One region of the Georgenia phoenicis genome, then DNA from elsewhere that is predicted to be linked to it. Evidence: riboswitches for the same ligand, from Rfam matches in the RefSeq annotation. Region 1 holds a riboswitch; the other holds the start of a gene.
The links. A riboswitch is a leader RNA that binds a small molecule or an ion and turns the genes downstream of it on or off. The one in region 1 is predicted to bind cyclic di-AMP.
Positions count from the first base shown of each region.

Region 2: it holds a riboswitch for cyclic di-AMP, as region 1 does, so the genes downstream of both, AA0005_RS13175 (C40 family peptidase) here and AA0005_RS16975 (C40 family peptidase) in region 1, are expected to answer to the same signal.

Region 1 covers NZ_CP154855.1:3,594,676-3,599,539, reverse strand. The annotation lists gene AA0005_RS16985 (cytochrome c biogenesis protein ResB) at 1-553, opposite strand, end outside; gene AA0005_RS16980 (four-helix bundle copper-binding protein) at 738-1,139, opposite strand; cyclic di-AMP (ydaO/yuaA leader) riboswitch at 1,356-1,530, shown strand; gene AA0005_RS16975 (C40 family peptidase) at 1,675-2,376, shown strand; gene AA0005_RS16970 (hypothetical protein) at 2,628-3,047, shown strand; gene AA0005_RS16965 (class E sortase) at 3,170-3,889, shown strand; gene AA0005_RS16960 (hypothetical protein) at 3,889-4,044, shown strand; gene AA0005_RS16955 (hypothetical protein) at 4,172-4,864, shown strand, end outside.
Region 2 covers NZ_CP154855.1:2,766,706-2,771,569, reverse strand. The annotation lists gene AA0005_RS13185 (cytochrome c biogenesis protein ResB) at 1-1,390, opposite strand, end outside; gene AA0005_RS13180 (four-helix bundle copper-binding protein) at 1,578-1,979, opposite strand; cyclic di-AMP (ydaO/yuaA leader) riboswitch at 2,184-2,358, shown strand; gene AA0005_RS13175 (C40 family peptidase) at 2,503-3,201, shown strand; gene AA0005_RS13170 (cytochrome c biogenesis CcdA family protein) at 3,249-4,034, opposite strand; gene AA0005_RS13165 (TlpA family protein disulfide reductase) at 4,038-4,643, opposite strand.

The DNA.
Region 1 (4,864 bases):
ACAGGTGGAAGACGATGTTGCCGCTCTCGCGCAGGTAGCCGCGTTCGGCGCTGATGCCCTCGGGGGTGACGGCGACCCGGAAGCGGCGACCCAGGGCACGGCGCACCGCGCGGGTGACGTCCTCGGGGGTGGCGGTGGTGGTGTGGCTGTCGCGCACGGGGAAGCGGGTCAGGCGGCGCGGGACACGGGAGGGTGCCGCGCGCAGCGCGGTGAGGTGTGCCTTGGTGCGCGGCAGGATGCAGCCGATGAGGGAGATGAACAGCAGCAGGTAGATCGCGGCGAACCACGGTGCGGCGTAAATGTCGAGCAGGCCCGCGCGCTCGAGCCAGGTGGCCAGCTCGGGCCGGTCGGCGCGCAGGGTGGCCACGCCGGCGGGGTCCTGGGGGATCTGCGGGATGAACGCGCCGGGCAGGGCGGCCAGCGCGAGCAGCATGAGCAGCAGCAGCGCCACCCGCATCGAGGTGAGCTGGCGCCACGCCCAGCGCAGCCAGCCGCGCACACCGATCCCGGCGGGGGCCGGTGGCTGGGGCGCCGTGCCCTGTGCCTCGTCCATGGTCCGCAGACCGGCGGGACGGCAGACCATCACACCGCCCTCACGGGACCATTGACTGGGGACATGCGCACACCCAGGGACGCTAACCCACAGCCCGGAAAGGCCGGGAATGCCGGTTAAGGTTCGGTTAAGACGCGCCGGTTGCTGCGTGGCGATGCGCGCCGGCTGGCCGCGGGGCGGGTCCTCAGCCGATGGCGGCGAGGAGCTCGTTGCAGGCCTGCTCGCAGGCCCGGCAGGCCTCGGCGCAGATCCGGCAGTGCTCGTGGTGGCCGGCATGGGCCGCGCACTCATCCCCGCAGGAGCGGCAGGCCTGGATGCAGGCCTGGAGCATGGCGCGGGTGAGGTTGGCGTCGTAGCCGGTGTGCCGGGACAGCACGCGTGCGGTGGTGTCGCAGATGTCGGCGCAGTCCAGGTTGGTGCGGATGCACTTGCGCAGCTCGTCGACCATGTCCTCGCTCAGACAGGCATCGGCGCAGGCGGTACAGGCCTGAGAGCAGGCCACCACGGTGTCCACCACCCTGGCGAGCAGGTCCCGGTCGAGGTTGATCTCGGCCGGGTAGGTGTTCATCATCTCGGCGGTTCTCATTGTCGTGCTCCTTCGTCAGTCGCTATCCCCGCGGACAGTCATGACGGGTGCGGGCTTACGACGCTAGGGGGGTCGCCGTGGGCCTGCAGCCGCAGGAACGGGTGATGACGATGAAGGTTTGATGAAGTCTTCCCGTCGAGCCGTTATCGAATCGTGATTCTGGGCCTGGGCGTGTGTAGCGTCGCTCTTGCTTCTCGTCCCCCTTCACGGGAAGCCCGCGTGCGGACGCCGAGCCCTGCCACCGCACCGTGGTCCTCGATCGTCCGTGGCAGGGACGGGGAACCCGATGTGGGCCTGCGTGCAGGTCCTTGGGGTGAAGCTCGATGCCTGAGCCGGGTGTGCTCCTACCCGAACCCGACAGCTGACCTCGTAGGCGCTTTGGAGAGGTTTACCCGTGACATCTAGCCCCACCCGTGGACGGCACCGCGCCGAGGGCCGTCCCGTCACCGTTTTCTCATCGCTGGGTCCGTGCCTGACGGGCCCGGCCGCGCGCCGCGCCGCGCTCGCCGCGGCCTCCTCCGGCCTGGTGCTGACCATGGCCACCACCACCGCCTCCGCGATGGAGCCGGTCCACCCCGACCCCCCAGTGGTCGACACCCAGGCAGCGGCGACCACCCAGGCCAGCGGCACCGAGGCGGCGGAGGTCACCCACACCGTCGCCGCCGGGGACACCGTGTGGAAGCTGGCGCAGCGCTACGACAGCACCATCTCGGCGATCATCGCGGCCAACGGCCTGAACGCGCAGGCGCTGATCCGGGTCGGTGAGGTGCTGACGATCCCGCAGGGGCAGGCGGCCGCATCGACCACGACGACGACCACGGCGGCGGCGGCGACCGGCATCGAGCGGGAGACCACCTCGGCGTCACGCTCGGCGACCCGCAGTGAGGCCCCGCCGGCCAACACGTCGGGCAACGCGGTGCTGGACATCGCCTACCGGTACATCGGCACCCCCTACGTGTGGGGCGGTGCGACCCCGGCGGGCTTCGACTGCTCGGGCTTCACCCAGTACGTCTACGCCCAGGCAGGCATCTCCATCCCGCGGTCCTCCGCGGCGCAGCGCAACGCGGGCACGCAGGTCTCCGCCTCGCAGGCCCAGCCCGGTGACCTGGTGTGGTGGCCCGGGCACGTGGGGATCTACGTGGGCGATGGACAGTACATCGCGGCCTTCAGCCCGGGTAACCCGCTGTCGGTACGCGACATCTACAAGCCCAACCCCACGTTCATCCGCGTGGGCTGAGCACGGCGCCACGAGTGGTGGTCCGCAGCCGGCACTGGCTGCGGACCACCACTCGTTTCTCCGCACCGGGCCCGACACATTCACCGTGCCGACAGTTCCCCGCCCCGAAGGCATCGTCTGGCTGACGGCTCTCGGCGCGGAAGCGGGAGAGGACGCTGACCTCCATCGGGAGCACCAGCGCCTGCGCACTACATCGATCCTTAATCGTCTCTCTACCGAAACCCTCCACCAGGTGGAGGACGCTTTGGGCCATGACGGCCGTCCCACACTCGACAGCAATCGACGCCACGTCGGCGCCACAACTTGACGTGGCAGGTGGGAAGCCCCGCAGGACGGTATGGACGGTCATCACCGGGACGGTCGGTGGCGTGGTCGGGCTGGCACCCCACCTCCTGCACCACGCGGGTCCTCTCGTGGGCACCGCCCTAGTGGCCGGTGCGGGCGGTACGGCCCTCTTCGGGGTCCTCGGGCTGGTCGCGTCGGTGCCGATGCTCGTCAAGCTCAAGCGTCGCTTCGCCAGCTGGTGGGCGCCTGCGATCGCGCTGGCGGTGTTCGGGGGCATGTTCGCACTGTCCTCGTTCGTCATCGGCCCCCAGATCAGTGCGTCGTTCGAGTCGGCGACGCCCGAGGTCACCGACTCCGTTGATCACGACGTTCACCACGAACCGTGAGGACGGGCAGCCCGGAGCCTGCCGTCGCTCCGGCTCGTGAGCTGTCCGACGACGCCGCACCAGGTGGCCCCTCTGCCTCAGCGCCGACCGGATCGGGCCCGGGGCGGAGGCCGTCCATCGGCATGCGCGCCATCGGTGTCGCCGGAGAGGTGATGCTGACGCTCGGGGTCCTGGCCGCCCTGTTCGTCGTGTGGCAGCTGTGGTGGACAGACGTCGTCGCCGGGCGGCAGCAGGAGGCGACGGTCGAGCAGTTTCGGACCAGCATCGGCGGCGCACCAGGGCGTGAGACACAATCCGACCTTTCCGTCGCGCCGGAGAACCCGACGCTGAGCGATCAGCCTCCACCGGCCGTGACGCCACCCGGTCCGACGGACGTCTTCGGCATCGTCTACGTGCCGAGGTGGGGCCAGGACTACGCGGTTCCCCTCGCCGAAGGGGTCGACGTGACCACCGTCTTGAACGACGGCAACATCGGGCACTACCCACAGACCGCGATGCCCGGCGGGGTCGGCAACTTCGCCACCGCTGCACACCGGCAGAGCTTCGGCGCTCCCTACCGCCACGTCGAGGAGCTCCGACCCGGGGACACCATCGTCGTGGAGACCGCAGAGGGTTGGTTCGTCTACCGCGTCACCGAGGACTACATCGTGACCCCGGACCGTGTCGATGTCCTCGCCCCCGTGCCGGGGCAGCCCGGGGTGGAACCGACCAGACGTCTCATCACGTTGACGACGTGCCACCCGCTCTACTCCGCCGCGCAGCGCTGGATCACCCACGGAGAGCTCACCGAGTGGTACCCCCGCGCGGGCGGGGCACCCACACGACTCATGGAGGCACCCTGATGTACCCCGCGATCTGGAGGACGCTGCCCGGGCCACACTGGCTCAAGGCGATCGAGGCGGTGCTTCTCGCCGTGGTTGCGGTGGCGGCGCTCTTCACCTGGATCTTCCCTTCCATCGTGGACGACATCGGGCTCTTCACCAACACGGTCGGGTGACCGCACCGGTGCCCGTGCCGCAGGACGCGTCGACAGCGAACCACTTAGCGGTCTTGCAGTCGTGATCGCCGACCACTCTCACAGGAGCGACGTGACCCCATCCCGCCTTGTCCCCCGCGGTGCTCCCGTGCTCGCCGCCACGGCCGTGATCGTTGGGCTGCCGAGCCCCGCGGCCGCCCACCAGGAGTGGTTCGTGAGCGATCCGGGCGCGTACCCGGTCGACCTCTCGGCGCTCTTGCGACCGGGAGTCCTGGTCGGCGTGACGGTCGCCGTGCTCGTGGCGGTCGTCTGGCGCGTGCTCGCCGCCCGGTTGCCGGTTCCCGAGCTGCGCGCTCTGTCGCCGACGCGCCACCTCGCACGGCTGGTCCCGTGGGTGCCGCGTCTCTTGGCCGCGCACCTGGGCGTCAGCCTCCTCGTGCTTGCCTTTGACCGCGCGATCCTCGACCCCGGCATTCACGTGCCGGATGGTGTTGGAGGCACTCTGCTGCTCGTGCCGCAAGCGGTCGTGGGTGTCCTCCTCGTGGCCGGCGTGCTCGTCCGTCCGGCGGCCGTCGCGATCGTGCTGGCCGGGCCACTTGTGGCCGTGCTCAACGGCCCGGAGGTCTTGGCAACGCTGGCCGTATTGGTCGGCATCGCGGTGTTCCTGTTCATCATTCCGCCGCGTCTGAGGGATGGCGGTCGGAGGGACATGGACGCTGCCGCGCTGCGCCGAGCGACCCTGGCACTCAAGCTCGGCGCTGGAGCGACGCTGATCTCCCTGGCAGTCGTGGAGAAGCTGGCCAACCCGGAGATGGCGAGAACGATGCTCGACCAGGTACCG
Region 2 (4,864 bases), 830 kb from region 1:
ACAGTGAGGCGGACAGGCCGGCCATGGCCGCGAGGGAGGAGACCAGCAGGAGGGGGAGGGTGGGGTCGTAGCGCAGGTCGATGGCCGCGAAGCGGGGCAGGGACTCGAAGGAGATGGTGCCCAGCCCGTCGGGGAGCTCGACCTCCTCACCGGGTGCGATGAGGATCTTGACCTCTTCGGCGCCGTCCATCACCTGGGTCATGTTGTCGGTGTCGAGCTGGTAGACGTTCTGCGGGATGCCCTGGTCCAGGCCGAGGTCACCGGTGTAGACCTCCAGGACGATGAGCGGTGCGTTGGGTTGGGGGTGCACCGAGCGCAGCCCGTCCTCCTCGGACATGGCAGTGGGCAGCAGGTAGCCGGTGAAGCCGAGCTGGTCCAGGCCGGGGGAGACGTCGGGGACCTTGACCACACCGCGGGAGGTGTAGAAGTCGTCCTCGGGCAGGAAGGGCACCGGCTGGGAGAACGCCACCTGCCCCTCGGCGTCACGCACGGTCAGGTGGGGGGCGAAGCCGTTGCCGGCCAGGTAGATGTTCGCGCCGGCTGCGTTGATCGGGTAGTTGACCCGGATGGTGTCCTCGTAGCGCCGGCCGTCAGGCTCGGTGACCACGACCCGGGCGGCGAAGTCGCGGGCCTGGGCGTCGACGGTGAACCGGGAGGTGAGCTCGGTCAGGGAGAAGGTGAAGGGCTCGAGGTCGTCGCCCGTGACCAGTGTCCCGGGGGTGAAGGTGTCGTAGTCGACCAGGGCGTTGGCGAAGGTGCGACCCTCGACGACGACGGCCTGCCCGCGGTAGGCGACCAGCTGCGCGGCACCCAGGGCGACGAGCACCCCGATCAGGGACAGGTGGAAGACGATGTTGCCGGTCTCGCGCAGGTAGCCACGTTCGGCGCTGATCCCTTCCGCGGTCACGGCCACCCGGAAGCGGCGGCCCAGCGCCGAGCGGACCGCCCCGGTCACCTCCTCGGGGGACGCCGTCGTCATGTGCGTGTCACGGACCGGGAAGCGGGTCAGGCGGCGCGGGACACGGGAGGGTGCCGCGCGCAGCGCGGTGATGTGGGCCTTGGTGCGCGGCAGGATGCAGCCGATGAGGGAGATGAACAGCAGCAGGTAGATCGCGGCGAACCAGGGCGCGGCGTAGATGTCGAGCAGGCCAAGGCGCTCGAGCCAGGTGGCGAGCTGGGGCCGGTCGGCGCGCAGGGTGGCCACGCCGGCGGGATCCTGCGGGATCTGCGGGATGAACGCCCCGGGCAGCGCGGCCAGGGCGAGCAGCATGAGCAGCAGCAGCGCCACCCGCATCGAGGTGAGCTGGCGCCAGGCCCAGCGCAGCCAGCCGCGCACACCGATTCCGCCGGGAGCCGGGGGCTGGGACGGAGTGCCCGGTGCCTCATCCATCGTCCGTAGACCGGCGGGACGGTAGACCATCACACAGTCCTCACGTAAGCCGACGACCGGGGACCCGTGCACACACGGGGACGCTAACCCACCGTCCTGAAAGACCGGGAATGCCGGTTAAGGTTTGATTAAGATGCGTCGGTTTCGGTGTGGCGACGCGACGGTCGGGGCTGTGGTGCGGGCGTCGTCAGCCGATGGTGGCGAGGAGCTCGGTGCAGGCCTGCTCGCAGGCACGGCAGGCCTCGGCGCAGATGCGGCAGTGCTCATGGTGGCCGGCATGGGCAGCGCACTCATCCCCGCAGGAGCGACATGCCTGGATGCAGGCCTGGAGCAGGGCGCGGGTGAGGTTGGCGTCATAGCCGGTGTGCCGGGACAGCACGCGGGCTGTGGTGTCGCAGATATCGGCGCAGTCGAGGTTGGTCCGGATGCACTTGCGCAGCTGGTCGACCATGTCCTCGCTGAGGCAGGCGTCCGCGCAGGCGGTACAGGCCTGGGAACACGCCACCAGGGCCTCGATCGCCCGCGCGAGCGGGTCGACGTCGAGGCCGATCTCGCCGGGGTGGGTGGTGATCATCTCCGCGGTTCTCATTGTCTTCCTCCATCTCTGATTGCTTGCCCCGTGTCGGTGCGGGCTTGCGACGTTACGCGGGGTGCCCGGGGGGTGCCTGGGCAGGAGTCGTGATGTTGATGAAGGTTTGATGAACTCTTCCCGTAGGGCCGTTATCGAACCGTGATCCTGGGGTTGGCGTGTGTAGCGTCGCTTCTGCTTCTTGCCCCCTTCATCGCAGAAGCTCACGTGCGGACGCCGAGCCCTGCCACCGCACTGTGGTCCTCGATCGTCCGTGGCAGGGACGGGGAACCCGATGTGGGCCTGCGTGCAGGTCCTTGGGGTGAAGCTCGATGCCTGAGCCGGGTGTGCTCCTACCCGAACCCGACAGCTGACCTCGTAGGCGCCCTGGAGAGGTTTACCCGTGACATCTAGCCACACCCGTGGTCGGCACCGTGCCGAGGGCCGTCCCGTTACCGTTTTCTCATCACTGGGTCCGTGCTTGACGGGTCCGGCCGCGCGTCGTGCCGCGCTTGCCGCGGCTTCCTCCGGTTTGGTGCTGACCATGGCCACGACCACCGCCTCTGCGATGGAGCCGGTCCACCCCGACCCGCCGGTGGTCGGCACCCAGGCCAGCGATACCCCGACGGCGAGTGCGCAGGCCAGTGGTACCGAGACCGCGGAGGTCACCCACACCGTCGTCTCCGGTGACACCGTGTGGAAGCTGGCGCAGCGCTACGACAGTACGATCTCGGCGATCGTCACCGCCAACGGTCTGAACGCGCAGGCGCTGATCCGTGTCGGTGAGGTGCTGACGATCCCCCAGGGGCAGGCGAGCGTGTCGGCGACGACGTCGACGGCGGTCACTGAGCGGGAGGCTGCTTCGGCCTCGCGCTCGGCTTCCCGCAGCGAGGCCCCGCCGGCCAACACGTCGGGCAATGCTGTCCTTGACATCGCCTACCGGTACGTCGGCACCCCTTACGTGTGGGGCGGGTCGACCCCGGCGGGCTTTGACTGCTCGGGGTTCACCCAGTACGTCTACGCCCAGGCGGGCATCTCCATCCCGCGGTCCTCCGCGGCGCAGCGCAACGCGGGCACGCAGGTCTCCGCCTCCCAGGCCCAGCCCGGTGACCTGGTGTGGTGGCCCGGGCACGTGGGGATCTACGTGGGTGAGGGGCAGTACATCGCGGCCTTCAGCCCGGGTAACCCGCTGTCGGTGCGTGACATCTACAAGGCCAACCCGACGTTCATCCGGGTGGGCTGAGCAGCGGTGGTGGCCCGCAGCTGGCTGCGGGCCACCACCGGCCCGGGTCAGACGAGGGTCTGGAAGTTGGCGACGAGGCCCTGCAGGTAGCCCGACACCCAGATCCACAGCCCGGTGACCATCGCGAGTCCGAGCAGGACGAGCAGCCCGCCGCCGAGGCGTTGGAACGCGCGGCGGTGGCGGCGCAGGAAACCCAGTGCGCGGGTCGAGCGGGACAGCAGCATCGCCCCGGCGACGAACGGGACACCGAGGCCGAGGCTGTAGGCGAACACGAGGACCCCGCCGCGGGCGGGATCGGCCTCGCTGAAGGCGAGGCTGAGGACCGCGGCCAGGGTGGGGCCCATGCAGGGCGCCCAGCCCAGCCCGAACACGACACCGAGGAGCGGCGCTCCCCACAGGCCCTGCCGGGGGGTCAGGTGCAGGCGGCGGTCGCGTTGCATGAATGGGACGTAGCCCATGAAGGCCAGGCCCATGAGCACGACCAGCGCGCCGAAGATGCGGGTGGTGAGGTCGAGCCAGGGCGCGAGCAGGATCCCCAGCCAGGCGAAGACGACGCCGAGCAGGACGAACACGGCGGTGAAGCCGGCGACGAAGAGCAGTACCCCGGCCAGGAGCCGCCCGTCACGGACCTTGGTCTGCTGCCCGCCAGGCAGGCGGGCGCCGGGGGTGGTGGCCCCGGCCATGCCGCTGAGGTAGCCGACGTACCCAGGCAGCAGGGGCAACACGCACGGGGAGGCGAAGGAGATAAATCCGGCGATCGCGGCCACGGGGAGCGCGGCGAGCATGGGGCCGGTGAGCACGGTGCCGGCGAAGAAGGAGCCGAGCTGGTCCATCGCTCAGGCCGTCTCGGCGAGGGTGTCGTCGATGAGGCCGCGCAGCATGGTGGGGTCGATCTGGCCCATGATGCGGGCCGCGACCCGGCCCTGGCGGTCCAGGACCACGGTGGTGGGCATGGCCTGGAGTGGCACGAGTCCTTGGAAGGCGGCCACGGCCGCGGCCCCTTGGTCGTGGATGGAGGGGTAGGGGACCTGGAAGGTGCGCTCGAAGGCCTGGGCGGTGGCCGCGTCGTCGCGGGGGTTGACCCCGAGCAGCTGCACCCCCTGGGGGGTGTAGTCCTCGTAGATGGCCCCCAGGTCCCCGGCCTCGGCGCGGCACGGCGGGCAGGCGGCATACCAGAAGTTGACCACCACCACCTCCCCGCGCCACTGGCTCAGGTCGACCTCCTCGCTGTCGTAGGTCTGACCGATGAGCTCGATGGCGCCGTCGCGCTGCTGCGGCTCCCAGGTCGCCAGGGACCCGTCTCCGGCGATGTAGCCGGCGCCGGAGTCTTGTCCCGCGTCGGTCTGGGCGGTGGCGGCACAGCCGCTCAAGGCCACGACGGTGGCCAGGGCGGCCGCCGTGAGCACGCGCCTGAGGGGTGCCCGACGCCTGGAGGGTCTCACGCTTGTCACCTTTCCCAACCGAAACCCCGCCCGGGGCTCACTGATCGCTGCACTGGTCCGGCGACCATCGTCGCCGCTTTGGTGGGAAGTTCCCCAACCGGGGGGCGACCGGGCCGGTTCTTAACCGAATCTTCACCGTTCACCAGGCGGTGCCGCCGGTGCGGCGACCCCTTCGGGAACCGCGAGGATCCACGCGTTTTCGGAGCACGCTTGCCGTGCCA